Regions from separate parts of the Pseudomonas sp. BNK-30 genome, predicted to be linked through region 1. Evidence: riboswitches for the same ligand, from Rfam matches in the RefSeq annotation. Region 1 holds a riboswitch; each other region holds the start of a gene.
What was found. A riboswitch is a leader RNA that binds a small molecule or an ion and turns the genes downstream of it on or off. The one in region 1 is predicted to bind cobalamin.

Region 1 (10,150 bases):
GCAGCGCCGTCGGCCAGTTGCCGCCCCTGCACACTGGCGCTGAATGACAGCTGTTGCAAGGCAGTGGCGATGAAGGTTTCGGTGATTGCCGCCAGCTTCGCCGCATATACCCGGTTGGCCTCCAGGGCGTTATCGATCAGCAACTGGCGCTGCACCCGGTAGCTGGCGAAGTAGCTGGCACAGAGCATCACCAGGGCTGTGAGTGTGCAAAGGCTGAGGATCAGCGTGCGCAAGTCCAGGCGCAGTCCATGCTTGGCGTGTGGCAATCCAGACCTCACTGACGCAAAAGAAATAACCTTACTCGTTATGGGCTTGCACCGCTACGGGAGGGATGTGGGGCTGTCGCAATCGTTCAGGAACCGGCGTTTTCCAATGCGTCCAGCTCGTCCTGCACCCGTTGCAGGCGCTGCGCTGCGAGTGCCTGGGCCTTTTCATCGCGTGCTGTCTCGCGCATCAGCCGGGTAAGTTTCGCGCTCAGTTGCTGGCCGTCCTCGGTCTGCTCCAAGGCCTTGGCCTTTGCCGGGTCCCGAGTCACCTCGACGATAGTGGCGAACTCGGCGTCACTGAAGTTCTTTTCGCTGTAGAGCTTGAACAGGTCCTGGCGCTGATCCTCGACCGTGAGGTGCTTGCGCAGCACGCTGCGGATTGTTTCTTCGTCGAGTTGCGGGTGGCTGCGGGTCAGCAGCAACGCCATGCGGTCGATGTTGTGCTCATAGGCCTCCTGCAAGGGCAGGCTGGCCACGATCTGCTCTTCTCGAGTCGGTTTCTGGTCGCAGGCGGTGAGGGCAGCGGCGAACAGCAGGGGCAGCAACAACTTGCAGAGGCGGGGCATGGGCTGGCCTTGGGCGCGTTTCAGGCCGGGGATTATAGCGAGGTCGGGCCGACCATGCATTGCGCCGTCCGATGCTGTAGGGTAGAAACACGTTCCCCAGGCCATCGCTTCAACCCCATGCCCGACTGGACCTTGCAATCACCCGGCCGTGACGCCATCGATGAAGTCGTTGCCTTCGTCGACAGTGCCCGACGCGAGCTGTTCCCCATGCTCGCCCATTCGCCTTTGCCCAAAGACCTGGCCCATTTCGAGGCGACTTACCTGGATGGCGACGGGCACTTTCTGGAAGCCCGTGATCGTGGCACGTTGATCGCAGTCATTGGCTACCTGCCCTATGACCATCGCTTCCACCAGCTCGACTACCACGGCAAACGCGTCGTCGAAATCGTGCGCCTGTTCGTGCTCCCCGAATACCGGCGCAACGGCCTGGCCGCGGCATTGTTCCAGGCCTTGCGTGAGCACGCCGTCGAGGCAGGCGTTGAGTGTCTGTACCTGCACACCCATCCGTTTCTGGCAGGGGCGATCCGGTTCTGGGAGCGGCAGGGCTTCACGGTGATCAACGTAGAGGATGACCCGGTGTGGCGGACTACGCACATGGAGCAGTACCAGGTCATTTAGGAACTTTCCTGCTTTGCAGTGACGAGGGTGGATACCCGCAACGCCAAGGGCCTCATCAAACCGGCGCACAAGGAGGATGAAACCACTCAGAGCCCGCCCGACAACGGCCACTCCACGGCCAGGCGGATCTGGTTGCCGTCCAGTTCCGCCTGCGCCGTATCCCCGCGGTGCACATTGTGCCTCAGTGAAAACGCCGTGCCCTTGGCCTTGCCACTCTGTACCACATACCGCGCCTCAAGGTCCCTCTCCCAGTGTTTGCCACCCTTGCCATAGCCCAGGTACGCATACCCGCCGTTGGGGTCCACGTGCGTGCCATCGATATCGAACCCGCGCACATACAGCGCCGTCAGGTTCAACCCCGGCACCCCATAAGCGCCCATGTTCAGGTCATAGCGCGCTTGCCAGGACTTTTCGTTGGGTGCGTTGAAGTCAGACATCTGCACGGCGTTGGCAATATAGATTGCACCGCGGGTCACGTAGTCGAACGGCGTGTTGCCATCCACCTGCTGCCAGCCCAGGCTGAAAGCATGGGGGCCTTGGCTATAGCGCGAGACCAGGCTCCAGGTGGTGTTGTCGATGCGCCCGGACAGCGCTTTGCCGGTGTCGGTGGTGCGGTACAGGTTGAGGTCCAGGCTCAGGCTGCGCCGGTCATCCAGTGCATGGGTGAGGGTGCTGCCCAGGTAGTGCTGGTTCCAGGTGTCTTCATAGCGGGAGGTGTACAGGCTGGCGCTCAAGGCAGCGCTGGGGTTCCACACCGCACCGGCGAGGTCGAAGCTGTTGCCCTGGCGGGCGTTGGAGTAGTTCACCACGAAGCCCTGGTCATGGCTTGAAGCATTGCGGTCGGTGCTTTCGTTGAAGTGCCCGGCAACCAGCTTGACCTTGTCGATTTCATTGCTGGTGAGGAAAAAACCGGTGGCGGTTTCGGGTAGCAAACGGCTGTCGGAAGAGCTGAATACCGGCGTTTTCACTCGCTGCTCACCATAGGAAAGCACTGTGTCGGACAGGCGAAGCTTCAGAGCGGCACCGCCGCGGCTGTATTCGTTTTTAGGGTGGCCATCGTTGTCCACACCGAGTAGGCGAGCCTTGCCGGTTCGACCTCCACCGCTGTCGAGTTGTACGCCAAGGTAGGCATGGGCATCGACGCCAACACCGATCAGGCCCTGGGTAAAACCGGACTGGAATGTACCCATCAAACCGTAGGCCCATTCCTCGGCCAGGCCATTGCGTTCACTGCGGGGTTTGTAGGCATTGCGGGCGGCACTGTTGCGCCCGCCATGCTTGTAGTCACGCTGGTCGTAGACCGTGCGGTTGAGGATGCTCCAGCTGCTGTCTTCGACCAAGCCGTTGCTCTGCGACTGTGCGGATTCAGCCAGCGCCAAGGGCGCCAGGCCCAGCAGTGGCAGGGCCAGAAGCAAACGGTTCATTGGCCGGCCTCCAACTGCTGCAGTTGGGCTGCCAGGCGCGTACGTGCCCGCGCAGGCAAATCCGCTGGCAATTCGGTCAAGCCGGTATCGCCCACCTGGATCAGCATCACCATACCCATGGCCAGGTGTGGGATGCACTGGACGCCGTACACCCCTGGCACCGTAAAGGTCTGCTCGAAGGGCTGGTTCAGCTTGCTCTTGAAAGCCTCGGCGCCTACCGGCAGCAACCTGGGCAGGCTGGCCGCGTTGTGGCCGCTCTGGGTCGGCACGAAACGTACCGTATCACCCGGTGCGATACGCAGGTGGTCGGGCTCGTAGACCATGGCACCGGCCGCGCCGCGGGTGAGCATCTTCACTTCGTGCACGTCGGCCAGCGCAGCGTGAGGTAGCAGAGCGTTGGCGAGCAGCAGGACGGTAGTGCGCAACAGCATGCGGGAGCTTCCTGGTTCAGGGGGCGCGAAAGCGCAGGATGCGCGCGCCGTCGAAGGGGTCGGTGAGGTAGTGGGCATGTACGCCGAAGGTGCTCAGCAAACGCTCGGGGGTCAGTACCTCCAGCGGCTTGCCGAGGGCCACCAGACGGCCGTGTTCGAGCACCGCCACGCGGTCGCAGGTCAGCGCCTGGTTCAGGTCGTGCAGGGCCACCAGGGTGGTTACCGGCAGCGCCTGTACCTGTTGCAATAGGCTCAGCTGGTGCTGGATGTCGAGGTGGTTGGTCGGCTCATCGAGCAGCAATACCTGCGGGCGCTGGGCAAGAGCGCGGGCAATGTGTACGCGCTGGCGTTCGCCACCGGACAGCGAGCTCCAGATGCGCGTGCGCAGGTGCGAGGCATCGAGGTCGGCCAGGGCCTGCTCGACGACCGCGCGATCCTCCTGGGAAAACGGCGCCAGGGCGGACAACCAAGGGGTACGCCCTAGCGCCACGGCGTCGAACACGCTGATGGCGTCGAGGGTGTCGGCCTGTTGCTCGACCAGCGCCAGGGCCTGGGCGATGCGCCTGCGCGGCAGGCGCGCAAGCGGCTCGCCGAGCAATTGCACGCTGCCGCTATGCGGCGTGCGCAGCCCGGCCAGCAGTTTGAGCAGGGAGGATTTGCCGGAGCCATTCGGGCCAACGATACCAAGGGTTTCACCTGCGGCGATCGTCAGGTTGATATCGCGCAGCACGGGGGTGCCCGACAGTTGCAAACCCAAGCCCTGGCAGGCGAGCGGGGCGACCTTTGGGGGTGTCATGGCCGTCATGCGCGCCCCCTGCGGCTGACCAGGATCAACGCAAACACAGGTGCGCCGATCAGCGCTGTGACCACGCCCACTGGAATCACCTGGCCGGGGATCAGCGTGCGTGAAAGCATGTCCGCAGCGATCAGGAACAGCGCACCGCCCAGGGCGCTGGCCGGCAGCAGGCGGCTGTGGCCTGGGCCGAGCATCAGGCGCAGGGCATGCGGGATGACCAGCCCGACAAAACCGATGGCGCCGACGATGGACACCATCACCGCCGTCACCAGCGCCGCGCAACTGATCAGCAGCAACTGGCTGCGCCGCACTGCAATGCCCAGCGACGCCGCCGAATCGGTACCGAAGGTGAAAGCGTCCAGTGTGCGCCGGTGCCACAGGCACACCACCAGCCCGAACAGCGCCACCGGCAGCGCCAGCCATACTGACGGCCAGCGCACGCCACTGAGGTTGCCCAGCAGCCAGAACAGGATGCCGCGAGCCTGTTCGGCCGTGGCCGATTTGGTGATCAGAAACGCCGTCAGGGCGTTGAACAGTTGCGAGCCGGCAATCCCTGCCAGGATCACTTGGGCGTTGTTGCTGCTCGGGCCGGCTGCGCGGGCCAGCACCAGGACCAGGGCGAAGGCCGCGACGGCGCCGACAAAGGCGCCGCCCGACATGCTCAGGGCAACACTGCCCAGGCCCAGCAGGCCTACCAGCACGGCGCCGGTCGAAGCCCCGGCCGACAGGCCCAGCAAATAGGGTTCGGCCAGCGGGTTGCGCAGCAGCGCCTGCAGGATCACCCCACAGGTCGCCAGCCCTGCGCCACAGGCTGCGGCGACCAGCGTGCGGGTCAGGCGGTAGTTCCAGACGATACCGGCGTCGATCGGGTCGACCGGGTAACCGGCCTGCCACAGGTGGTTGGCCAGTACCTGGTACACCACGCTGGGTGACACGGTGGTCTCGCCAATGGCGGTGCCGGCAAGCAGCGCGCCGAGCAGGGCAACCAGGGCCAGGGCGCAGCAGGGCAGCTTACGGTTCATCACGGCGCCGCTTTACCGCTGGCGAAGGCTGCCGACAGGGTCTGCAGGCCCCGGAACAGGCGGATACCGGCCTGCATGGCATCGGCGTCGAGGATGATGATGCGGTTGTTCTTCACGGCATCCATGTGCTGGGTTACCGGGTCGCTGCGCAGGAATTCGAGCTTCTTCTGGTAGTCGTCGGCCGGAAAGCGGCGGCGATCCATGCGGGCGATGATCAGCCACGTAGGGTTGGCCTTGGCGATGGTTTCCCAGCCCACCGTGGGCCACTCTTCGGTGGACTCGACCACGTTGCGTACACCCAGGGTGCGCAGCATGAAGTCCGCCACGCCCTGGCGGCCCGCAACGTAGGGGTCGATGTCGAGGTCGGCGCTGGAGAACCAGAACAGTGCCGAAGTCTGGCTCAGGTCTTTGCCGGCCAGTTGTTGCCTGGCGCTGTCCAGGCGCGCCTTGAGGTCGCTGTTCAGTGCCGCGCCGCGGTCCTGGACGTCGAAGATTTCCGCCAGCTGGCTGACGCTCTTGTAGATGCTCTGGACCTGAAACGCCTGTAGTCGCGTGCCATCGGCCCCCACCAGGTTGTCCTTGCCTTCGCAGTCTGAGGGCAGCAGATAGGTGGGGACCTTCAGTTCGTTGAACTGCTCACGGGTCGCGACCACGCCCTGGGCGCCGACCATCCACTCGAACTGCACCGCCACCAACTCTGGTCGCTTGCCCACCACTGCTTCGAAGCTCGGGTCGTTGTCGGCCAGGCGCGGCACCTTGTCGTTCTGCGCCTTGTATTCGGGCAAGACGTTGTTGAACCACAGCGATGTGCCGGCCAGTTTGTCGCCCAACCCCAGCGCGTAGAGGATTTCGGTGCCGGCCTGGCCGATGGTGACTGCGCGCTCGGGGGCGTGGGTGAAGGTCTGCGGCATGCCGCAGTTGTCCACGGTCAGCGGGTAGTGCGTGGCGGCGGCCTGGGCAGCGCCGGTGAGGCTCAAGCCGGCGAGCAGGGTGGCGAAACGGGACAGCATGCGGGGCGATCTCCTATCGGACAGTTCACGGAAGGAACGCACGGACAGGCATCGCCGCGCCCCTGCAGGCGACAGGGGCAACTCTGATGGCCAATCCCGGACACCCCGCCGGTTGGTGAATGTAAGCCGGCAGGTCTCCTGACTGGTGCGTCATCACCCGGCTCCGGCCTTCCCGGATCGGCTGATCCAGTGGCATCGATGGAGCGGGCTCGGCACCTACAGTTGCGGGGGCAGTTCCGTTTGGCGCGCCTGGGCGGCCTGGGATTCCCTATTATTTCCGTGGTGGAAACCGGCGGCCCGCATGGTAGACCATCAGGCAGCCGGTGAAAACGCTAAATCAGAAGTACTTGAGCCAGGTGATGTCGCGTCGGCGCGCCTTGAGCCTGGCGAACCAGCGCACCGGCAGGTACAGCGCCATGGCCAGCAGCACAGCACCCAGCCACACCGCGCCAATGCCGTCAAAACCGAAGTAGTCGCCGTGATTGCGGCCGAACAGGGCGACGCTGGCCAGGTACATCAGTTTCAACACGTACAGGTGCAGCAGATAGAAGAACATCGGTGCCGCGCCAAACACCGCCAGGGCACCGATCCAGCGGGCTTGCCCTGCGCGCTCAAAGGCGCGCAGCAACAGCAGGCCGCAGCCCAGGGTCAGGGCCAGGAACAACAACGAAGGCGGGTATTTGGTGATGTTGAAGAAACTCATCACGGTCTGGGTAAGCGTCGGGTAGCCGCTCCACGGCGCTTCGCCGTAGCCATTGAGCATGCGCAGCGCCATGAAGCCGAGCAGGGCGATGACCCCTGCCAGCAGCAGGCGGTACTGACGCTGGCCGGCATCGCTGCCACGGGCGAACCAAGGGCCCAGGCCATAGCCCAAGGCAATGACGCCGATCCACGGCAGTACCGGGTAGGAGGTGCGCAGGCGCAGGCTTTCAGAGAGCTCCAGCCAGCCACGGTCATGCAGGATCGCCCACGGCACATGCATCGCCGACTCAGCGCCAAAGTGCAGGCTGTCGAGCAGGTTGTGCCCGGCGATGATCACTGCGCCCAGCACAACCAGCGCCGGGCGCGGCAGCCATACCAGCAGCGACAGGGCGATCATGCTGACCCCGATGGCCCAGATCACCTGCAGGTAGATGACACTGGGCGGCAGCTGGAAGGTCCAGGCGAAATTCACCAGGGTGAACTCCAGCACTACCAGGAACAGGCCGCGCTTGAACAGGAACGCCGAGACATCGCTGCGGCCCTGATACTTCTCGCCGTACAGCCACGCTGACAGGCCAGTGAGCAGTACGAACACTGGTGCACATAGGTGGGCCAGGGTGCGGCTGAAGAACAGGGACGGGTCGGTGGCGTCGATGCTCATCGGGTCGCTGACTTGGCGGTGCAGGAAAAATGTCTCGCGGACGTGGTCGAGCAGCATGAACAGGATCACCAGGCCGCGCAGGGCATCGATGCTCTGCAGGCGTTGGGTGAGCTGAGTGGGGGTGGCGGCGGCACTTGTCATGGAGGGGTCGCAGGCAGGAATGGATGTCAAATGAAACGTTATCTTATAACTATTTCATTTGTGCCGGGTAGTGGTTTTTGCAGTGGCGGTTCAGCCGTCATCGCCGGCAAGCCAGCTCCTACTGGGTTTGCGCTGAGCTCGAGAGCAGCGGGGTCCCTGTGTGGCCGGCTTGCCGGCGATGAGGCCGATACAGTCAGCTCAAATCTGAAGCTGTAAGCCACCGTCGCCAAGTGCGACTGCGGCACGCAGTCGCCTCCAGGTACAAACACCACGGGCTTGAGAGGGCAGCGCCGGACTTGTCGTGGCCCCCGACGCACCGGCTCCCGTTTCACCCCGCGCGCGGCGGCGCAGGATGCCTGAAACTGGCGCGCGTATGACTATTGGGCGGGATGCGCGTCAATCATTTACCTGCTGCTGATGCTCAGTGCGCGCCGGCCGACTTGCTCAGGTCGCTTTGCGCCCATTCGGTGTAGATGCAGGCATCTGCAACCGCCCAGCGGACCTTCACGGTGTCTCCGGGCTGCATGGACATACCCGCAGCCGACAGTGCTTTCACGGTCAGTTCAGTACCGCCCGGGGTCATTACATGGCAGGTCTGGCTTTCGCCGAGGAACAGCACCTCGCCGACCTTGGCAAGCACTTCGTTCCAGCCCGCGGGCAACGGCTCGCGTGCAGCCTGGTCGGCGGTGAGTGCCAGGGCCTTTTCCGGGCGTACCATGATCAGCGCATCCTGGCCCGCCGCCAGGCCAGGCGTCAGGCGGATCGCTACTGGCTGGCCTTCGAAACTGCCGGCACCGTTGCTGCTGGCCGTGATGCGCAGGAAGTTGGAGTTGCCCAGGAACGAGGCGACAAAGGCGTTGGGCGGGTTCTGGTAGAGGTCATAGCCGGTGCCCAGGCCGACGATCTTGCCGTGGCTGAAGATGGCGATGCGCTGGGACAGGCGCATGGCTTCTTCCTGGTCGTGGGTGACGTAGACGATGGTGATGCCCAGCCGGCGGTGCAACTGGCGCAGTTCATCCTGCAGGTCTTCGCGCAGTTTCTTGTCCAGCGCGCCGAGTGGCTCGTCCATCAGCAGGATGCGTGGTTCGTACACCAGGGCGCGGGCAATCGCCACACGCTGTTGCTGGCCGCCCGACATCTGCGAGGGTTTGCGATGGGCGAACGCCTCCAGTTGTACCAGCTTGAGCATGGCGTCGACCCGCTTCTTGGTTTCTGCCGCGCCGAGCTTGCGGATGGCCAAGGGGAAGGCGATGTTGTCACGCACATTCAGGTGCGGGAACAGCGAGTAACGCTGGAACACCATGCCGATGTCGCGCTTGTGCGGTGGCACATTCACCAGCGACTGGCCCTCGACCAGAATCTCGCCGCTGCTGGGCGTCTCGAACCCGGCCAGCATCGACAGGGTGGTGGACTTGCCCGAGCCGCTGGAGCCGAGGAAGGTGAGAAACTCGCCGTCCTGGATTTCCAGGTCGAGATTATCCACGGCGGTGAAGTCACCGTAATGCTTGTTCAGGCCGCGCAGGCTGACCAGGGTCTTGTTGTGCGCGTTGTCTTTGATCACTGCACTCATTGTTGTTTTCTCCGGGCGCTCAGGCGTTCGTTTCGGTGCGCCGGCGCAAGGCGGCGGCAATGACCATGACCATCAGCGACAGGCCGATCAGCAGCGTCGAGGCGACGGCGATCACCGGGCTCAGGTCCTGGCGCAGGGTGGTCCACATCTTCACGGGCAAGGTTTGCAGGTCGGGGCTGGCCATCATCACGCTCAGTACCACCTCGTCCCACGAGACCAGGAAGGCAAACAGGCCGCCGGCGATCATCCCCGGGCGAATGGCCGGGAAGGTCACCTTGAAGATCGCTTGCAGGCGTGAGGCGCCGCAGATCACCGCGGCATCCTCGATCGACTGGTCGAACAGCTTGAGCGAGTTGATGATCGAAATGATGGTGAAGGGCAGGGCGACGATCACGTGGCTGACCACGAAGGCGAACAGCGTGCCGGTATAGCCGAGCTTCAGAAACAGTGCATACACCGCCACGGCAATGATCACCAGCGGCACGATCATCGGCATGGTGAACAGCCCGTAGAGCATTTCGCGGCCGGGGAAGCGGCCACGCACCAGGGCGAATGCAGTAGGCAGGCCCAGCAGCACGGCGGCGATGGTGGTCAGCACGGCGACCTTGAAGCTGGCCAGGGCGGCGTCCATCCACTCCGGGTTGGCGAAGAACTGCGCATACCACTTGAAGGTCCAGCCTGGTGGCGGGAAGACCAGCCACTGCGATGAGCCGAACGACAGCAGGATGATGAACACTACCGGCAGCAGCAGGAACGCAGCAATCACGCCGGTGGTCAGGTACAGGCCCGTGCGCAGCGGGCGCCCCATGGCATTGGGAGACAGAAGCATGGCGGTTTACCTCGCGTTGCCGACCGGTGATTCCGGTTGCAGCTTCAGGTACAGGTAGAAGAGCACCAGGGTGATGACCACCAGCAGTGCGGCGGCGGCGCTGGCCATGCCCCA
Region 2 (10,150 bases), 730 kb from region 1:
CCTGCAGTTGGCGCGCCAGCACGCTGATCGCCGCGCCGCCGCCGACGAAGTTGCGCAACATCTGCCCGGTCACCGCCTGCGGATAGGCCGAAATGCCCTCCTCGACCACGCCATGGTCACCGGCAAAAATAGTGATGGCCACCTGATCCAGGTTCGGCCGCTCAACCCCCTGCAGCCCGGCCAGGTGCACTGCCAGGGCTTCCAGCTGGCCGAGCGACCCGGCAGGTTTGGTCAGCTGCTGCTGACGGGCGCGGGCCTGATCCATGGCGGCGGTGTCGAGAGGTTGGCAGGCGTCACGCCACCAGGTCGGGTTCATAGAGCAGGTCCTTTGAGCATCAGGGGTAGGCCGGCGACGGTGAGTACCACGCGCTGGCAACGTTCGGCGACGGCCTGGTGCAGCCAACCGGCCAGATCGACATAGCGCCGGGTCAGCTCGCCCATGGGCACTACGCCCAGGCCGGTTTCATTGCTGACCAGAATGATCACGCCGGGCAATTGCACCAGGCAGTCGAGCAGTGCATCGCGCTCTTGAGCCAGGCGCTGATCGTCATCGAGCATCAGCAGGTTGGTCAGCCACAGGGTCAGGCAGTCCACCAGCAGGCAGCGCCCTTCGGCAGCTTCGGCGCGCAGCACGGCTGCCAGGGCGAGCGGCTCTTCGATCAGCGCCCAATCGCTTGGCCGGCGCTGGCGGTGCAGGCGTACCCGTTCGTTCATTTCGCCATCCAGGGGTTCGCTGGTGGCGATATAGGTCACCGGCAGGCCGCTGTCGGCTGCCAACTGCTCGGCCAGGCGGCTTTTGCCCGAACGGGCACCGCCGAGGATCAGGTTGCGCATGTCAGGCGACCCCACAAAGTTTTCGCAGCTGCGCGGTGTCCAGGTGCTTTTCCACCAGGTCGGCCAGGCGCTCGATATCCCGCTCGCGCAGGGCCTCATAATCGATCTGCTGCACGTGCGCCAGGCCCGCCCAGCGCAGCAGCGCTGCGCACGACTGGCGGCCTTCGAACAGGCCATGCAGGTACGTGGCGAGGATCTGCCCGTCGGCACTGATGGCGCCGTCGCTGCGGCCATCGGCCAGTTGCACGGCGGGGCGCTGCAGCGCAGGGCCTTGGGTGACGCCGGCATGGATCTCGTAACCGGTCACGGGCGACTGTTCGAGGCTCAAAGCCCCCGCCACGTTGCGCAGTTGCTTCTGGGCCTCAAGCACCGTGGCGTAATCGAGCAGGCCCAGCCCCGGGCTGGACCCGGCAGGCCCCTCGAGGCCGAGCGGATCATGCACCTCACGGCCCAGCATCTGCAGGCCGCCACAGATACCGATGAGCTTGCCGCCGTAGCGCAGGTGCCGGGCGATGGCGGTGTCCCAACCGCGCTCGCGCAGTTGCGCCAGATCGCCACGCACGCTTTTGGAGCCAGGCAGGATGATCAGGTCGGCAGGCGGAATCGGCTGGCCAGGGCCGATGAACTGCAGGTCCACCTGGGGGTGCATGCGCAACGGGTCGAAGTCGGTGTGGTTGCTGATGCGCGGCAGCACCGGCACGATCACCTTGAGCACGCGCTCATCCTTGGCCGCCTGGCGTACATCGATGCCGTCTTCGGCCTCAAGGTGCAGATCGCTGACATAAGGCAGCACACCCAACACCGGCTTGCCCGTGCGCTGCTCCAGCCAGTCCAGGCCTGGCTGCAGCAGGGCGATGTCGCCACGGAAACGGTTGATGACGAAGCCCTTGACCCGGGCCTGCTCGGTCGGCGACAGCAGCTCCAGGGTACCGACCAGGTGGGCGAAGACGCCGCCGCGATTGATGTCGGCAACCAGAATCACCGGGCAGTCGACCGCTTCGGCAAAACCCATGTTGGCGATGTCACCGGCACGCAGGTTGATCTCGGCAGGCGAGCCCGCACCTTCGACCATCACCACCGGATACGCGCCACTGAGGCGCTGATGGGAGGCCAGCACCGCCTGCATGGCGATAGCCTTGTAGTCGTGATAGGCCACCGCGTTCATGCTGGTGACCGCGCGGCCATGGATGATGACCTGGGCGCCGGTGTCACTGTTGGGCTTGAGCAGCACCGGGTTCATGTCGGTGTGCGGCGCCAGCCGGCAAGCCTGGGCCTGCACCGCCTGGGCGCGACCGATCTCACCGCCATCGGCAGTCACCGCGCTGTTGAGGGCCATGTTCTGCGGTTTGAACGGCACCACGGCCACCCCCTGGCGCAGCAGCCAACGGCACAGGGCGGTAACCAGCGTGCTCTTGCCGGCGTCGGAGGTGGTGCCTTGCACCATGAGGGTGGTCATGCCGTTTCCTTCTGATAATCGGCCAGGGCCTGGGCCAGGCGCTGCTCTTCAGCGGCGCTGGCGGGCAGGCCCAGGCGCACGGCAGGCGGCTGTTCGAACAGGCGCACCAGGATGCCGCGGCGGGCGAGAAAGTCATGCAGGTGCGCTGCGCGCTCGCAGCGTACGTACTGGAACAGGTCGCAACCACCCGCGGGCGCAAGGCCGGTGCTTTTCAGCAGCGTGGCAAGCCGTTGGCTGGCGTGGGCACAGCGCTCGATCTGCAGCGGGTGGGCTACCAGGTCGGCGAAACACGCCTGGGCCAGCACCCGGGTCGGGCCGCTGACGGTCCATGGGCCAAGCAGCTCGGCCAGGCGCTGCAACAACGGCAGTTCGGCCGCCACGCAGCCCAGCCGCACACCGGCCAGGCCGAAGAACTTGCCGAACGAGCGCAGCACAATCAGCCCGGGGCGGTCGGCACAACCGACCACGCTGTGCTCGGGCGTGTTGTCCATGAAGGCTTCATCGACCACCAACCAGCCGCCACGCTCGGCCAAGCGGGCATGCCATGCAAGCAGGCGGTTGGGGGGCACGCGATGACCGGTCGGGTTGTTCGGGTTGACCAGCACCAGCACATCGAGGCTGTCCAGATACGCCTCGACCTGGCTTTCATCCAGCTCGATCAGCTGATGCCCGGCCCGTTGCCAGGCCTGCGGATGCTCGGCATAACACGGCGACAGCACCCCCACGCGACCGCTCGGGCGCAGATGCGGCAGGGCCTGGATCGCTGCTTGCGAGCCCGCTACCGGCAGCAACTGGCCAACACCGTAATACTGGCGGGCCGCCTCTTCGAGGCCGTCTTCGGTCTCGGGCAGTCGCGCCCAGGCGTGCGCCGGGATCGCCGGCACAGGATAAGCCCACGGCGCAATACCGCTGGACAGGTCGAGCCAGGCCTCCCGTGCAATCCCGTATTGCCGTACTGCCCTGAGCAGTCGGCCGCCATGTTCAAGCATTGCAGTAGGCTCCCACGCAGATCACCAGCAACCACAACCACACGCCACGCTGTACCAGGGCCCAGCCGCGCTCGATGGCACCGGCATCGGCCATCGGCCCTTCGCCCAGGCGCGGGCGCTCGTGCAGCTCGCCGTGATACACCGCCGGGCCACCGAGTTCGACACCCAGCGCACCGGCACCGGCCGCCATCACCGGCCCGGCGTTGGGGCTGTCCCACAACGGGCCCTGCTTGCGCCAGCAGGCCAGGGCCAGGCGGGTCTTGCCGAGCAAGGCGTAGGTCAATGCCACCAGCCTTGCGGGAATATAGTTGAGTACATCGTCGATGCGCGCCGCGCACCACCCGAAGCGTTCAAAACGTTCATTGCGGTAGCCCCACATGGCATCCAGCGTATTGCTCAAGCGGTACAGGACCACGCCCGGCGCACCGGCCACGATGAACCAGAACAGCGCGGCGAACACTGCATCGCTGCCGTTCTCCAGCACCGATTCGGTTGCGGCCCTGGCCACGGCCGGCTCATCGAGTTCGCGGGTCTCGCGGCTGACCAGGTAACCGACGCGGCGCCTGGCCTCCTCCAGATCACCCTGGCGCAAGGCACTGGCCACCGGCAGCACATGCTCGCCAAGGCTGCGCAGGCCCAGCGCGCAATACAGCGCCAGCACGTCAACCAGCCAGCCAATGCCGGGCAGCCAGGAGAGGATCAGCGCCACCAGGGTCAAGGGCACCACTGCCAGGAACCAGGCACTCACGCCGTGGCTGCGCCAACCGCGCCCGCCGGCATTCAGGCGCTGCTCCAGGCTCGACGCCAGGTTACCGAAGGCCACCAGCGGATGGCGCCGCTGCGGCTCGCCGAACAACGCATCCAGGGCCACGCCGGCCACGGTCAGCAAGGCGACGCTCATGGGCGCTCCCCCCATTGGTTTTCATACAACATGTCGCTCAAGGGCCGTTCTTCGGCCCAGTTTTCCATCACCAGCATGGGTGCCGGATAGAATTCGGTGACAGGCCCCAGGCACAGCACCGCCACCGGTTTGGCGCCGGCTGGCATCCCCAGCAGCGCGGCCAGTGCCTGTGGGTCGAACAGCGAGACCCAGCCCAGCCCCAGCCCTTCGACGCGGGCCGCCAGCCACAGGTTCTGAATGGCGCAGGCGAGCGAGGCGAGGTCCATTTCCGGCAAAGTCCGCCGGCCGAAAATGTGTGGCTCGCGGTTGTCCATCAACGCCGCCACCCACACTTCGGCGCAGTCGTTGATGCCTTCTACCTTGAGCTTCATGAATGCGTCGGTGCGCTCGCCCAAGGCGTGGGCCGTGCGCACCCGCTCCTGCTCCACCAGCGCCTGGATACGCCCGCGCAGCTCACCCTGGGTGATGCGAATGAAACGCCAAGGCTGCATCAGGCCAACGCTGGGGGCCTGGTGCGCGGCAGCGAGCAGGCGGCCGAGCACTTCAGGCGCAACGCTGCCGCCGGCGAAGTGGCGCATGTCGCGGCGCTCGCCGATTGCCCGGTAGACGGCCGCGCGTTCGGCATCACTGAAGGCGTGCTCGCTCATGGCCGCAACAGCGCCGCCGCCGCCTCAGGGTTGGAGGGAAAATAGAAGTGCACATAGGATGCCGTGAGCCGACCAAGGCGATAGACCGCCTCGTTGCCGCGCCCGCCGTTGGGGCTCTGGCCGCGGGCGATGGGCTGCAGTTCGGTGCTGGTCAGCGAGTGGTGGTAGGTGTGGCCGCGCAGGGTGCCTTCGGGCAGTTCCACAGCCTGCAGGGCCAGCGCCGCCAGGCGTTTCTGCATGGTCGCCTCGCCGGGCAGCAGGCCAAGCAATGCGGCACGCTCGCCGGCCACATCGGTCAGGGCATCGAGCAGGTAAAGCATGCCACCGCACTCGGCCAGCAACGGCTTGCCTGCGCCGTGGTGCGCACGGATCGCGGCGCACATCGGTGCGTTGGCGGCCAGCGCATGGTGATGCAGCTCAGGGTAGCCGCCCGGCAGGTACAGGCTGTCCACGGCGGGCAGCTCGCGGTCGTGCAGCGGCGAGAAGAACGCCAGCTGTGCGCCCAGGTTGCGCAGCAGGTCGAGGTTGGCGCCGTAGGTGAAGGCAAACGCTTCGTCCCGGGCAATGCCAATGCGCACACCCGCCAGCGTGGCGCTGCACGTCGGTACGTCCGGTGCGGCGAATGCCACCGGCGGCGGCAATGCGGCATCGCAGCTGCTGCCCAGTGCTTGGGCGGCAGCGTCCAGGCGCGCATCCAGGTCATTCAGCTCGCTGGCCTGAACCAACCCCAGGTGGCGGCTGGGCAGCTCGATACCGCGCTCGCGCGACAGCCCGCCGTACCAGCGCAGGCCTTCGGTCAGGCTACCTTCGAGCAACTGCGCGTGGCGCAGGCTGCCGACACGGTTGGCGAGCACGCCAGCGAACGGCAGGTCGGCCTGGTAGCGCGCCAGCCCCAGGGCCAGTGCGCCAAAGGTCTGGGCCATGGCCGTACCATCGATCACGGCAAGAACCGGCACGCCGAAGTGGCGCGCCAGGTCGGCACTGGATGGGGTGCCGTCGAACAGGCCCATGACGCCCTCGATCAGGATGAGGTCGGCCTCACCCGCCGCTTCCCACAGCAGGCGCCGGCTTTCCTGCGCACCGATCATCCACAGGTCGAGCTGGTACACCGGCGCCCCACTGGCACGCTCAAGGATCATCGGGTCGAGAAAATCAGGCCCGCATTTGAACACACGGACCTTGCGCCCCAGGTTGCGGTGCAGGCGGGCCAGGGCCGCAGTCACGGTGGTCTTGCCCTGGCCAGATGCCGGTGCTGCGATCAGAACGGCTGGGCAGTGGCGCGTCTGACTCACAGTTCGACGCCCTTCTGCGCGCGGATACCGGCCTGGAAGGCATGCTTGAGCATACCCATCTCGGTGACGGTGTCGGCCAGCTCGACCATTTCGGGCTTGGCCGCGCGGCCGGTGACGATCACATGCTGCATGGGGGGGCGCGCCTGGATATCGCCAAGCACCTGATCGAGGTCAAGGTAGCCGTGCTTGAGGGCGATGTTCAGCTCGTCGAGCACCACGAACTGGATGCTCGGGTCCTGCAGCAGCTGGCGCGAAACCGCCCAGGCTGCCTCAGCGGCGGCAATGTCGCGCTGGCGGTCCTGGGTTTCCCAGGTAAAGCCTTCGCCCATCACGTGGTAGCGCACCTGCTCGGGGAAGCGCCGGAAGAACAGCTCCTCGCCGGTGCTGTTGCGGCCCTTGATGAACTGCACCACACCACACTGCATGCCATGGCCCAGGGCGCGTGCGAGCATGCCGAACGCCGAGCTGCTCTTGCCCTTGCCATTGCCGGTCAGCACCAGCAGCAGGCCGCACTCGTTAGGGGAATTGGCGATGCGCTCGTCGATGATCGCCTTCTTGCGCTGCATACGCGCCAGATGACGTTCGTCGCGTTCGGTGGTTTCGCTCATGGGGGTCTCCGCAGGCTGTCGCCCCGCAAAATACGGCGACAGGTCGATAGGCGGGCAGACGGAGAACGCGCAGGAGCCGTGGCCAGATGCCACGGTGCACCGCGCATCACCCTCCGTGATGCCGTTGGCAGTGACAGGCCGGTCTCCGGGCTCGTGAGCGGGCGTTGGCCCGGGCCTGCGCGCCTTCCCGGATACTGGTATCCAGTGGCCGTGCGCGGCTTTTGACTCACCTACCGTTGCGGGGGCAGCGCCGGACTCGCACCTTGCAGGCGCACACCGGCTTCCCAGTTTCACCCTGCCCAGACGAGCTGGCAGGGCACCTGAAACACGCGCGAAGGTTAGAGTGTTGCACCGGGAGCGTCAATCGAAGGGCGGGGATTTCGCTTGAGGGTTCAGGCGCTCTTGATAGGGAGCGCGGCCCGCGCGGCGCGCATCGGCCACCTTGCGAGTGGCCGGCTTCGCCATCAGGGGTTCTGTGCCAGGTGCCCCTGGGTAATCACCCGTTTTGCCTGCAGGTAGGCTTTGGACCAGTAGCTGTTGGACAGGTAGTCCAGGCGCACGGTGCCACCGGTGGACGGAGCATGCACGAACCGCCCTTCGCCCACGTAGATGCCGGCGTGGCTCACCTGCGAGCCACCGCTGGTCGCGAAGAACACCAGGTCGCCCGATTGCAGTGAGTGAACGTCTACGGTCGGCGCACGCATGACGATCATTTCTCGCGTGGAGCGAGGCAGGCTGATGCCCGCCGCGTCCCGGTAGACGTAGTTGATCAAGCCACTGCAATCGAAACCGGAGTCGGGAGTGTTGCCGCCCCAACGATACGGCGTACCCACCAGGCCGATTGCGCGGATCAGCACGTCGTTGGCAACCGGGGACGCTATGGGTTGGCTGTACGGGACCTGTGGCTGTACCACAGGCGCCGGTGCCGGGGCACGGCCGGAGCAGGCGGCAAGCAATGCCACCAGGGAAAGGAATGCGAAGCGCGCCATCATCACCATGGCCAGAACATCCTGTCTGAGATCGCTGGGCTGCAACCGAAAAGTGTTGAGAATTTAGATTAGACGCATTCTGTAAATGCGCACGGCGACGAGCTTTTCAAGCTTCGTCGCCGCGGCAGGGTACATCATTTTGATATCAGTTGCGTGCGATATTGCTCGCTGGCGCCATGGCCAAGGCGCGCTTGGCTTCGATGAAGGTCTTGCTCCAGTAGCGATCACCGAGGTTGTCGATGCGCACACCACCGCTGCGGCGGCTGCTGGAATGAATGAACTGGTTGTCGCCCAAGTAGATGCCGGCATGGCTGACACGGCCACGGCCATTGGTGCTGAAGAACAGCAGATCACCTGGCTTGAGCTTGTTGCGGGCAACTTTGGGCGCATCGACCTTGATCATTTCGCGGGTCGAGCGCGGCAGGTTCATGCCGGCCTCTTCGCGGAACAGATAGCCGATGAAACCGCTGCAATCGAAACCGGACGCCTGCGAGGTCCCACCGAAGCGGTAACGGGTACCGATCAGGGACATGCCGCGCTCCAGGATGCTGTCGGCCAATACTGGCAACTGATAAGGCTTGCTGTTGCTGGAGAACGCCTGAAGGTCATCTTCAGTGGCCAGCTCTTGCTGCTCGCCGAATACGGACGATACCGAAGCCTTGGCCTCGGGCGCCGACTGGGAGGCGACCGGGGTGTGATCCTGGGGCTGGGAAACAGGGCCTTGGGCCGCGCAGCCAATCAGCAGGGTCACGAGTGCGAGGGGCACGAGGGGTGCGAAGCGCTTGAGCATGGGCACGACCGTGTCTGTAGTCCTTTAGAAGGGGGAAACTATGCCTTCTATCAGGGCCATTTGCAAATTTTATCGAAAAAGATGTGACTTTTTCGTTTTGCCGCTCAAAGCCGCGTATTTACGGGCTTACCAGCCGAGCGTTTCTTTCAGGAACGGGATGGTCAGCTTGCGCTGCGCCTGCAAAGAAGCCTGATCGAGCCGCTCGAGCAGGTCGAACAGCGCACTCATGCTGCGCGTACCACGGGTAAGGATGAAATGGCCGACTTCGTCGGTCAGGTGCAGGCCACGGCGCGAGGCGCGCAATTGCAGGGCGCGCAGCTTGTCTTCATCAGACAGGCCGCGCATCTGGAATACCAGCGCCAGGGTCAGGCGGGACTTGAGGTCGGGCAGCTTGATCGGCAGTTCGCGCGGCGAGGCCGAGGCCGCCAGCAGCAGGCGCCGGCCGCTGTCGCGCAGGCGGTTGAACAGATGGAACATCGCCTCTTCCCACTCCGCCTTGCCGGCAATCACATGCAAGTCGTCGATGCACACCAGCTCGTACTGCGCCAGGTAATCGAGCAACCCGATGCCCCGGTCGAGCAACTGCGCCAGCGGCAGGTACACAGCGGCTTCGCCACGCTGCTGGAAGCGGTGTGTGGCAGCCTGCAACAGATGGCTACGGCCGACACCCTGCTTGCCCCACAGGTAGATGAGGCTCTCGGTCCAGCCGGCGTCGGCTTCGCACAGCCGCTCGACGTAGCCCAATGCCGCTGCATTGGCGCCCGGATAGTAGTTGATGAAGGTGGCGTCATCGCGCAGGCGCACACCCAGGGGCAACTGGATCGGTGGTTTCATGCTCGCGGGCGGTCGGGGGACCACAGGGGGCCTAGGGTGATCGGTGTGCAAAGTCTATACCCGCAATGCGGGGGGCACAATCGCGAAGGCACGTAGCACAAGCAAAATCAACGAGTTGCAAGGCAGTCTGGCTTATAGATCAGGGTCGACCTCCCCCGCGTACATGTCCGATTCCTTGTACAGGTCATGCACATGGCGCAGCAGCACCATGACCACTGCCGCCACCGGCAAGGCCAGCAGCACGCCGGTAAAGCCGAACAGTTCGCCCCCGGCCAGGATGGCGAAGATCACCGCCACCGGATGCAGGCCGATACGGTCACCCACCAGCAACGGTGTCAGCACCATGCCTTCCAGCGCCTGGCCGACCATGAACACTGCAACGATACCCAGCATCGGGTACAGATCGCCGCCAAACTGGAACAGCCCGGCCACCAGCGCCGCACCGATGCCAATGATAAAGCCCATGTAGGGCACGATGGCCGCCAGGCCGGCCAGCATGCCGATCAGCAGCCCCAGCTCCAGCCCCACCAGCATCAGCCCGGCGGAATAGATCACGCCGAGCGCCAGCATGACCATCAACTGGCCACGCACGAACGCCCCCAGCACCTCATGGCATTCTGCGGCCAGCCCGACCACCTGCGCCTCGCGCTGGCGCGGCAGCAGGCTGCGCAACTTGGCCATCATCAGGTCCCAGTCGCGCAACAGATAGAAGCCCACCACCGGGATCAGCACGAAGTTGGCCAGCCAGGCCAGCAGCGCCAGGCTCGACGCAGTGGCCTGGGACAGCAGCATGCCGACGATGTCGGTGGT
Region 3 (10,150 bases), 820 kb from region 1:
CAGGGCGTCTGGCTGCGTGTGACCAGAACCCTCGGGCTGACGAGGTAGGGGCGGGTGTAGCGCAGTTGCGTCTGGCGCTTCGCACCATAACCCAGGGCCCCGATCATCTGCGCCTCGCCGCGTGCCACTTGTTCGATCATGGTCTGCACGGCGTTACGCTCGATGAGCTTGAATGTCAGCCCGGTGCGCAGGGTTATCTGCTTGAGCAGGTCGATGGTAATCCCGCTGGGCTGCTGCTGGGCATCGTTGAAGGTCAGCGGCGCAAGTGCGGCGTCGATCAGTACACTGACAGTAGGATTCTGGTCTATCCACGTCTGTTCTTCCGCGGTAAGTGCTGACAGATGGCGTTCGAGCAACAGGCTGGTGTTGCCACTTGTCCAACGGCGCAGGATGTTCAAACGCTCGCTTTCTGTGATCCTTGCCAGGGCCATGTCGATCAGGCGGCGCAGGCGCGGGTTGTCATTGGCCAGGGCGAAGGAAAAGGTGCCCGCTGGCCCACGGCAGAAATGGTCGATCTTCACCGTACCCTGGTAACTTTTGCCAATAAGAAAATCGGTGCTGATAGCGTCGCCCAGATAGGCGTCCACCTCTCCCATTTCCACCGCTGCCAGCCCTGCCAGCGTTGAGCGATGAAGGCTCAACTGTGCTTTGGGGTAGAGCGAGCGGACCGTTTCGCTCGGCAGGTAGTGATCGACCATGCCCAGGCGCACGTCTGTGAGGTCTGTGTTGTTTTTCAGGGTGCGCCCTTCGCGGGTGACGATGACTGGCAAATCGTCTGCGTAGGGCTGGCTCAGGTTCAGCTGGGCATCGGCCGCTTCGAAACTGTTGGAGCTGCCCAGCAAATCGATTTTGCCGTCGCGTAAGGCTGCGATCGCCGCATGGCGGCTGGGAAAGCGCCTGACCTCTATCGGTATCTCCAGAAGTTCGGATATTAGCCCGGCATAGTCTGCGCTCAGGCCCTCATAGTCGCTCGGGCTGATGTTGATCTCGAACGGGGGATAATCGGGACGCGAGCTGCCCAGCAACAGAACTTTGCGCTGCTGCAACCATTGGCGGTCCTGGGCATCGAGTTGCAGTGGTGAAGCGGTGCTGACAGCACGTGCCAACAAGCGCCGCGTTTCGACATCTGCCGGTGCGGCGAGCGCGGAGCCAGCCATGCCAATGGCCAGCAACAGCGCAACCAGTACGCACTTCATGCCGATCACGCGCCTAATTGACGTTATTGCGTTTGGCCAGATCAACCATTTCTACCAATGATTCAGTCTTGAGCTTGTCCATGATGCGGCCACGGTAGGTGCTGATGGTCTTGGCGCTGAGGTTCATGCAATGGCCTATGTTCTTGTTGTTTTCACCACGGGCCAGACGCCGAAGCACTTCCATCTCCCGATTTGACAGGCTGCCCAGGCGCCCGTGCTCGCTGTCCAGAGTGTTGCTGTTCACCGACATCTGCGGGAAGGTCGAGTACCCCTTGACCAAGGCTTTCATGGCAAAGACGACGGCATCGAGATCTTCATCTTTGGTTACAAATGCGCCTATACCGGCATCCAGGCAACGGCGGACGTACAACTCGGTGGCCTGTCCGGTCAATACCATGATCCTGGGGACCTGTTCGAGTTGCTGCAGGCGCTTGATGACTTCCATGCCGTCGAGGCCAGGAAGCCCGATATCCAGGATCACGACGTCGGGTCGCAGGTTGCGTGCTACCTGCGCCACTTCGCTACCGTTCTCGACTTCCCCCACAACTTTGAAGCGCTCGCGCTCAAGCAGCATGCGCAGCGCGAATCGAACGGTAGAGTGATCGTCAACGATCAGCACGGTTGTCATGAGGCTAACTCCTGTCGGAATGTGGTCCGTTTCCTAAGGCTAATCAGGAATACGTCTGCAAGGTCTTTCTGCAGCGCAGCACGATACGTCCATTCCGGTTCCTTGGTAATGGCGAGTATAGATCTGTTGAGTTAGGGGGACGACTTTGTTGAAAAATCCTACAAAATCGTCTGAGTACAAGCATCGCCAGGGTATTTTTTCGCCGATGCTTGTGGCTGCAAGTTGTTCAAGCACAGCGGGCGTGGGGCTTGAGCACGCGCTCAGTGGCAGGTGGGTTGTTGCTCAAGGCCGTACCAACCCGGGTGGGGCGTGCGACCAATTGACCTGAGCAGTTGGGGCAGCGGCCATTGAAGTGGGTTTCAGCACAGCTTTTGCAGAATGTGCATTCGAACGAGCAGATCAGCGCGTCAGGGCTGTCGCCCGGCAGATCGCTATTGCAGCATTCGCAATTGGGGCGTAGTTCCAGCATGGGCGCGACTCCGGTCCGCGGGATGGAGCCTGGAGTCTGCTACGGTCTGTATCAGCTTGGCAATGTTCAACTGCCCCGGCGATAAAGGTGCGCATGCCCGGCGCGGTACAGGGCTGACTCGGCGAACGGAGCATCGCCCAGTACGTGCCCGACGAGAATCAGCGCGGTGCGACGAAAACCCTTCGCGGCTGCCTTCTCGACGATATCCTCGAGGGTGCCCCGTGCCCAGTCCTGATCGGGCCAAGTGGCGCGGTGAACAACGGCCACCGGGCAGCCTGCGCCGTAATGGGGGACAAGCTCATCGACGATTCGAGCCAGGTGTTTCACGCCGAGGTGGATCGCCAAGGTGCAACCATGACGCGCCAGGTCGCCCAGTTGCTCGCCTGCTGGCATGGGTGAGCTGTCCCCGTAGCGGGTTAGAATGACCGTCTGCGCCACCTCAGGCAGCGTCAGCTCGCAGCCCAGCAACGCGGCACTGGCAGCGGTAGCGGTTACACCCGGAATGATCTGGTAATCGATACCCAGCTCGCGCAGATGGCGGATCTGCTCGCCGATTGCGCCGTACAAGCTGGGATCGCCACTGTGAACACGGGCGACATCCTGGCCTTTTTCATGGGCCGCGTGCATGGCCTCCACGATTTGCTCCAGGTGCAGTTCCGCGCTGTTTATCACGGTCTCGGCCTGGTGCCCGTCGAGCACTGCCGCGGGCACCAGGGAGCCGGCGTAGATGATCACTGGGCACTGACGGATCAGGCGTTGCCCTTTGACCGTGATCAATTCCGGGTCGCCGGGGCCGGCGCCGATGAAGTAGACCGTCATGGAAAATCCTTGCAGGTGAATGGGTGGGGCAATTATCCGCCGCAGGCAAGGGCCAGGGTAGCGGCGCCGAGCGTTTGCCGCGTCACCACAAGCGTGGCGTTGCCGCGTTCATGATGGGCCATTGCCAGGGCTGCGCTCTCCGCGACGCCCCAGCAACCGCTGTGGGCGAATGCCACCGCAGAGCGATGGCTCAGTTGTGGCTCGTAAGCCTGTAGTTGCGAGGCGTCGAACACCAGCAGGGGCAAATTGTGACGTTCGGCGAGTTGTCGCAGGCCAGGTTCGTCGGCTTTCGACGTGATGCTGGCGATGCCGCGCAACGCCGACAGCGTCAGCCCGTGGCCATGAAGTGCCTGGTGCAGCAGATCGTCCAGGACCTCAACCGGGCAGCCCCGGCGGCAACCAAAGCCGGCGTAAAGCGCCGGCAGCGGGTGGTGGCTTGCCATCAAGCCTGGCTGGAACGGCGGTACAGCCAGGCGCTGAGTAGGCCCAGAGCCAGCCAGAAGGCAGCGTTGGTTGCCCACGAAGCGATCTTGAACTGTGTTTCCAGGGCTTCTGGGGCCAGGCTTTCATGGACTTCGGGTTGCGGAGCGCCGATCAAATGCGGCACTACCAGCAATACTGCCCCGAGGGCCTTGAGCAGCCAATGACGAGCGAACACCAGCAATGCAAGCCCCAGCGCGGTGGCGGCGGCGGTGCCAATCCACCAGTTCTGGCGCTGGCCGAGGTCTGCGGCTGCGGTGCCTGGCAGCTCTGGCGGCAGGCCCAAGGTGGGTGCCAGGCAGAACACGGCGAACCCGGCCAAGCCCCATAATGCGCCGGTGGTGACGCGGTTGGGCTCACGCAGGCTGTACAGCGCGGCAAGGATCAGGGCGAAGCCGACGGCTACGACGAGGTTGCCACCGGTGGTGGCGAGGATGCGCTGCCAGCCGTCCTCCGGTGACCAGGCATCGGCACTGTGTTCGTGCGCCGCAGCATGTTCATGCCCAACGGTTGCCTGGATATCGTGGCTGTGGTGCTCGGTGGTGGGGGCTGCCGATTCATAGGTTTCCGCCTCAAGAATCAGCGGTGCGACCCAGAAGCTTTGCAGCAGGGTCAACAACAAGGCTGCGAGCAGCCCGCTGAACCCGGCGGTGCGGGCAATGCGCTTGATCATGGGGCGGTCTCAGTGGCAAGGGAACGCGGCGCTGTGGCGGGTGTCGTGGGCAGCGTTGTGCACGGCTTCGATGTGTGAGAAGCCGGCAAAGTAGATCAGGCACAGGCCCAACAGGCTGGCAGCGGCGGCGATGACCACGCGCTGGCTGAGGGTGACGGGGGTGGCGATACCGTGTTTGGCGCTGGTGACGGGCATGACGCGTTCCTCTGCTTTGTAGGGCATTGTGCCGATTGAGCAACAGGCAAGCGCGGCAACCCCGGGCTTGAATGGCCCAGGGAAATGCGACAGCGCCCGCCCACCGCGGGGTGTTGATGAACGCCAGGCCGGTCTCCGGGCTTGCGAGGAGGAGCAGGGCTCCTGGTAAAGCGTCACCTTCCCATGCCGTACGATGTGGCACAGTGGTTTAGACGCTTCGCTCGCTTACCGTTGCGGGGGCAGCACCGGGATTGTCCGGCCCTGATCGAGGGCCTGCGACGCACCGGTTTCCCGTTTCACCCCCAGAGGGGGCACCTGAACGCAAGGTGCAAGGAGAGCACGGGGCAGGGTTTGCGTCAATCGTAGGTCACGATTTGCTTGCCGTTGCCGTTGCCGTTGCCGTTGCCGTTGTTTGCTTTTGCTTTTGCTTTTCAGAGCGCGGTAGTACAGGCACCGCAGATTGCGACTTCAGGAGGCCGAGCGCAGGTCTTGCGAAGGGAGGTGACGGGCATGGATGCCCGTCAAGCGCTGCGGCCCATGGATGGGCCGTCAGCGCGGTCCTCCCGGGAGCAAGGCCGGAGCGAGGGAACCCCGGAGCGAAGCGTAGGGGCCGGATGATGGGAGCAGGCGGTTTTTGGTTCCTTTTTGCCAAGACAAAAAGGGACCCGCCGTAAGGGCGGAAAGGTGAGTGAGCGCCGCCACGGCAAATAGATATTCACGCTAGCTGAAAGCCAGAAGCCAGAAGCCAGAAGCCAGAAGCCAGAAGCCAGAAGCTCATGCGAGGGCTTTGATTCATGCGGGCATATCCATTTGCGGTGGCGGCGCTCACTCACCTTTCCGCCCTTACGGCGGGTCACTTTTTGGCAAACGCCCCAAAAAGTAACCAAAAAAGGCTGGCTCCTATCATCCGGCCCCTACGCTACGCTCCGGGGTTCCCTCGCTCCGGCCTTGCTCCCGGGAGGACCGCGCTGACGGCCCATCCATGGGCCGCAGCGCTTGACGGGCATCCATGCCCGTCACCTCCCTTCGCAAGACCTGCGCTCGGCCTCCTGAAGTCGCGATCTGTGGTGCCTGTACTTGCGCGCTAGAAAAGCAACAGCAACAGCAACAGCAAGAGCAACAGCAAGAGCAACAGCAAGAGCAACAGCAAGAGCAACAGCAAGAGCAACAGCAAGAGCAACAGCAAGAGCAACAGCAAGAGCAACAGCAAGAGCAACAGCAAGAGCAACAGCAAGAGCAACAGCAAGAGCAACAGCAAGAGCAACAGCAACAGCAACAGCAACAGCAACAGCAACAGCAACAGCAACAGCAAGAGCAGGGTTAATTGGAGAGGGGCGTGGGTGGTGCACGCCAACAGTTGACCACCTGCCACCCCCCGCGTAGCCTTGCCGCTTCGAGGTTCTTCGGCCAGGCCGAAGCTAAGACGGGAACGCGGTACAAGCCGCGGCTGCCCCCGCAACTGTAAGCACCGGTAACGGATCGACATAGCCACTGCGCCCAAGCGCGGGAAGGCGTCATCCCGCCAGCCCCGTGATCGAAAGGGCCGCAACGGTGCAAGCCAGGAGACCTGCCTCGCAACGTTTTCGACTATCAACCGGGCGGGGTGATCCGGTGGCGAACGAGCCCGGCCGACCTGGCCGCGGCTTTCGTCCCGCATGCCCGCGCCATCCTGCCAAGGGCAACGCGACATGAAAACACTGGCCAAACTCCCCGTCACCATCGTCACCGGCTTCCTCGGCTCGGGCAAAACCACCTTGCTCCGGCACATGCTCGACAACGCACAAGGCCGACGCATCGCAGTCATCGTCAATGAGTTCGGCGAACTCGGCATCGATGGTGAAATCCTCAAGCAGTGCAGCATCGGCTGCACCGAAGAAGAGGCCAGCGGCCGCGTCTACGAACTGGCCAATGGCTGCCTCTGCTGCACCGTGCAAGAAGAATTCTTCCCGGTCATGCGTGAACTGGTGGCGCGCCGTGGCGACCTCGACCACATCCTCATCGAAACCAGCGGCCTCGCACTGCCAAAACCGCTCGTGCAAGCCTTCCAGTGGCCGGAAATCCGCAACGCCTGCACCGTCGACGCGGTTATCACCGTGGTCGACAGCCCAGCTGTCGCCGCCGGTACCTTCGCCGCCTACCCGGACCAGGTCGACGCCCAACGCAAGCTCGACCCCAACCTGGACCATGAGTCGCCGCTGCACGAATTGTTCGCCGATCAACTGGCCAGTGCCGATCTGGTGGTACTGAACAAAGCTGACCTGATCGACGCCGAAGGCCTGGCCAAAGTGCGCGCCGAAGTGGCCGAAGAATTGCCGCCTGCGGTCAAGGTGATCGAGGCCAGCAGCGGCCGCCTGCCGCTGAACGTGCTGCTGGGCGTCGGGGCAGAGTCCGAGGCGCACATTGATGGGCGCCGCACTCACCATGATTCGCATCACGACGGTGAAGGCCACGATGATCACGATCACGATGCCTTCGACTCCATCTCCATCGACCTGCCAGAGGCCGACGAAGCGCTGCTGCTCGATGCCCTGACCCAACTGGTGGTGGAGTTCGGCATCCTCCGCGCCAAGGGCTTCGCGGCCATTCCCGGTAAGCCGATGCGCCTGCTGGTGCAGGGTGTAGGCACCCGTTTCGACAAGCACTTCGACCGCGCCTGGCGTGCCGATGAGCCGCGCATCACCCGCCTGGTGCTGATCGGCCAAGACCTTGATGCCGCGCACCTGCAAGCGCGTCTGCGCCAGGCACTGGGCGCCTGACCCATGCACCTGCTGCGGACCCAGCCCGGCGGCTTCGTGCCGGACGACAGCATCGCCGACCTCGGCCAGACACCCGCCGAGCTGGTGATCCTCTGCAGCGGCGACTCGCATTTGGCGTTGCTCGCCGAAACCGCCGAGCAACTGCCGGACGACTACCCCAGCCTGCGCCTGGCCAACCCCATGCAGGTGCAGAACCATGCCTCCGTCGACCTGTATGTCGACGAGGTGCTGCGCCACGCCAAGGTGATCCTGGTGTCGTTGCACGGTGGCGTCGGCTACTGGCGCTATGGGGTGGAACAACTGGTCGAACTGGCTTCACGCGGCGTGCAATTGATCCTGGTGCCCGGTGACGACCGCCCCGATCCCGAATTGACCGGGCTTGGCACCGTCACTGGAGAGCCAGCCGAGCGCCTTTGGCACTACCTGCGTCAGGGCGGCAAGGCCAACGCCGTCAATCTGTTCAAGTACCTGGCCAGCCAGTGGCTGGGCCGCGATTACAGCTGGGATGCACCGCAACCGTTGCCACGCACCTCGGTGTATCACCCGGGTACTCCCAATGCCACGCTCCAGGACTGGTACGCCCAGTGGCACCCGGAGCACCCGGTAGCGCCGCTACTGTTCTACCGCTCGCACCTGCAGGCAGCCAATACCGCGTTCATCGACGTGTTTTGCCAGCGCCTGCAGGCGGCCGGCCTCAATCCGCTGCCGATCGCCGTTGCCAGCCTCAAGGAAAGCGCCTGCCTGGAACAGGTCGAAAACTGGCTGGACGAAGCGGGCGCCGAGGTCCTGATCAATACCACGGGCTTTGCCATGTCCAGTCCGGAGCGTCCCAGCCTGCGGCCGTTTCGCCGGGACATACCGGTGCTGCAGGCCATCTGTGCGCAAGACAACCAACCCGGTTGGGAAGCCAGCGAGCAAGGCCTGGGCGCTCGCGATCTGGCCATGCACATTGCCTTGCCCGAGCTGGACGGGCGCATCATTACCCGGCCGGTGAGCTTCAAGGACATGGCTTGGCGCAGCGAGCGCAGCCAGTCTGACGTGGTGTGCTATCGCGCCCATCCGGAGCGTATGGATTTTGTCGCCGAGCTGGCCAGGCGCTGGGTGGCGCTGGCGCGCCTGCCCAATGGGCAAAAGCGCATTGCGCTGGTGCTGGCCAACTACCCGACCCGGGACGGGCGCATCGGCAATGGTGTTGGGCTCGATACCCCTGCGGCGGCGCTTAACATTCTCAAGGCGCTGCAGGCTGAAGGCTACCCGCTGGGCGAACTGCCGGACAGCGGCACCCAATTGATTCACCAGTTGCTCGGCGGCGTCACCAACGATCTCGATCACCTCGACCAGCGCCCCTGCGCCCAGAGCCTGAGCCTGGCAGATTACCAGGCCGCTTTCGAGCGCCTGCCCGAAGCCAACCGCAAGGCTGTGCTGGAACGCTGGGGGGCGCCCGAGCAGGACCCGATGTACCGCAGCGGCCGCCTGATGGTGGCCGGGCTGCGCTATGGCCTGACCTTCGTCGGCATCCAGCCGGCACGCGGTTACCAGGTCGACCCCAGTGCGGTGTACCACGACCCGGATCTGGTTCCGCCGCATGGCTACCTGGCATTCCATTTCTGGCTGCGCCACGCCTTTGCCGCCGATGCGGTCATCCATGTGGGCAAACATGGCAACCTGGAGTGGCTGCCCGGCAAAGGCGTCGGCCTGTCTGACCAGTGCTGGCCGGATGCGCTACTCGGCCCGCTGCCGAACATCTACCCATTTATCGTCAACGACCCGGGCGAGGGAGCCCAGGCCAAGCGCCGCACGCAGGCAGTGATCATCGACCACCTGATGCCACCGCTGACCCGAGCCGAAACGTACGGGCCGTTGCGCGAGCTTGAACAGCTGGCTGATGAGTTCTATGAAGCGCAGATGCTCGACCCGCGCCGCGCCCGTGAGCTGCAGCGCGACATTCTCGAGCTGGTCAAGGCCAACCACATCGACCGGGAGCTGCAACTGGAAGGGCAACTGGACGACGCCGCCGTATGGCTGCCACGCCTGGATACCTACCTGTGCGATCTCAAGGAGTCCCAGATCCGTGATGGCCTGCACGTATTTGGCCAGTCTCCGCAAGCCCGCCTGCGGATCGACACCTTGCTGGCTTTGCTTCGGGTCGAGCGCGGTGATGGTCGGGGTGGTAACGCCAGTTTGTTGCGCACACTCGCCAAGGCTTTGGTGCTGGGCTTCGACCCATTGGACTGTGACCTGGGGCAAAACTGGGCGGGACCGCGCCCGGCACTACTGCAGGCCGTAAGCGAAGCACCGTGGCGTACCTTTGGCGACAGCCGGGAACGCCTTGAACTGCTGGCACTGCAGGTGATCGAGCAAGCTTTGGGCGGCGCTCTGCAATTGCCCGACGAGGCGCAATGGCAGCCGGTACGTCAGGTGGTGCAGGCCTTACAGGAGCAGGTAGCTCCAGACCTGGATGCCTGCGGGCCGGCCGAGATCAATGGCCTTCTCGCAGCATTGGCGGGGCGCTTCGTACCAGCCGGCCCCAGCGGGGCACCCAGCCGCGGTCGCCTGGATGTACTGCCCACGGGCCGCAACTTCTATACGGTGGATGTACGCAACCTGCCCACCACGACTGCCTGGCGCCTGGGTTTCGCCTCAGCGAACCTGATCCTCGAGCGCCATTTGCAGGACCACGGCGACCATCTGCGCCAGCTTGGCCTTTCGGTGTGGGGCACGGCAACCATGCGCACCGGCGGTGACGATATTGCCCAGGCCATGGCGCTGATGGGCGTGCGCCCGGTATGGGCTACCGGTAGCCAGCGTGTCGACGATTTCGAGATCCTGCCGTTGAGCCTGCTCGATCGCCCACGGGTGGATGTGACCCTGCGTGTCTCGGGCTTTTTCCGCGATGCCTTCGGCAACCTGATCCGCCTGTTCGATGCCGCGGTA

Region 2: another riboswitch for cobalamin. It lies ahead of cobO (cob(I)yrinic acid a,c-diamide adenosyltransferase); the one in region 1 lies ahead of ACMGGN_RS12450 (ABC transporter substrate-binding protein).
Region 3: another riboswitch for cobalamin. It lies ahead of ACMGGN_RS08530 (CbtB domain-containing protein); the one in region 1 lies ahead of ACMGGN_RS12450 (ABC transporter substrate-binding protein).

The regions. Positions count from the first base shown of each region.
Region 1 covers NZ_CP179904.1:2,649,699-2,659,848, reverse strand. The annotation lists gene ACMGGN_RS12485 (sensor domain-containing diguanylate cyclase) at 1-266, opposite strand, end outside; gene ACMGGN_RS12480 (hypothetical protein) at 353-832, opposite strand; gene ACMGGN_RS12475 (GNAT family N-acetyltransferase) at 950-1,450, shown strand; gene ACMGGN_RS12470 (OprD family porin) at 1,537-2,874, opposite strand; gene ACMGGN_RS12465 (pseudoazurin) at 2,871-3,305, opposite strand; gene ACMGGN_RS12460 (ABC transporter ATP-binding protein) at 3,322-4,110, opposite strand; gene ACMGGN_RS12455 (FecCD family ABC transporter permease) at 4,107-5,123, opposite strand; gene ACMGGN_RS12450 (ABC transporter substrate-binding protein) at 5,123-6,133, opposite strand; cobalamin riboswitch at 6,244-6,442, opposite strand; gene ACMGGN_RS12445 (DUF1624 domain-containing protein) at 6,471-7,637, opposite strand; gene ACMGGN_RS12440 (ABC transporter ATP-binding protein) at 8,059-9,207, opposite strand; gene ACMGGN_RS12435 (ABC transporter permease) at 9,227-10,036, opposite strand; gene ACMGGN_RS12430 (ABC transporter permease) at 10,043-10,150, opposite strand, start outside.
Region 2 covers NZ_CP179904.1:3,376,025-3,386,174, forward strand. The annotation lists gene cobT (nicotinate-nucleotide--dimethylbenzimidazole phosphoribosyltransferase) at 1-316, opposite strand, end outside; gene cobU (bifunctional adenosylcobinamide kinase/adenosylcobinamide-phosphate guanylyltransferase) at 313-834, opposite strand; gene ACMGGN_RS15710 (cobyric acid synthase) at 836-2,290, opposite strand; gene cobD (threonine-phosphate decarboxylase CobD) at 2,287-3,279, opposite strand; gene cbiB (adenosylcobinamide-phosphate synthase CbiB) at 3,272-4,180, opposite strand; gene bluB (5,6-dimethylbenzimidazole synthase) at 4,177-4,827, opposite strand; gene ACMGGN_RS15730 (cobyrinate a,c-diamide synthase) at 4,824-6,119, opposite strand; gene cobO (cob(I)yrinic acid a,c-diamide adenosyltransferase) at 6,116-6,727, opposite strand; cobalamin riboswitch at 6,846-7,066, opposite strand; gene ACMGGN_RS15740 (C40 family peptidase) at 7,192-7,725, opposite strand; gene ACMGGN_RS15745 (C40 family peptidase) at 7,862-8,506, opposite strand; gene hda (DnaA regulatory inactivator Hda) at 8,633-9,340, opposite strand; gene ACMGGN_RS15755 (AI-2E family transporter) at 9,473-10,150, opposite strand, start outside.
Region 3 covers NZ_CP179904.1:1,826,844-1,836,993, forward strand. The annotation lists gene ACMGGN_RS08500 (transporter substrate-binding domain-containing protein) at 1-1,196, opposite strand, end outside; gene ACMGGN_RS08505 (response regulator transcription factor) at 1,210-1,824, opposite strand; gene ACMGGN_RS08510 (DUF1272 domain-containing protein) at 2,051-2,293, opposite strand; gene cobM (precorrin-4 C(11)-methyltransferase) at 2,360-3,112, opposite strand; gene ACMGGN_RS08520 (cobalamin biosynthesis protein) at 3,145-3,537, opposite strand; gene ACMGGN_RS08525 (CbtA family protein) at 3,555-4,265, opposite strand; gene ACMGGN_RS08530 (CbtB domain-containing protein) at 4,275-4,460, opposite strand; cobalamin riboswitch at 4,569-4,794, opposite strand; gene ACMGGN_RS08535 (hypothetical protein) at 5,470-5,784, shown strand; cobalamin riboswitch at 5,840-6,050, shown strand; gene cobW (cobalamin biosynthesis protein CobW) at 6,149-7,216, shown strand; gene cobN (cobaltochelatase subunit CobN) at 7,220-10,150, shown strand, end outside.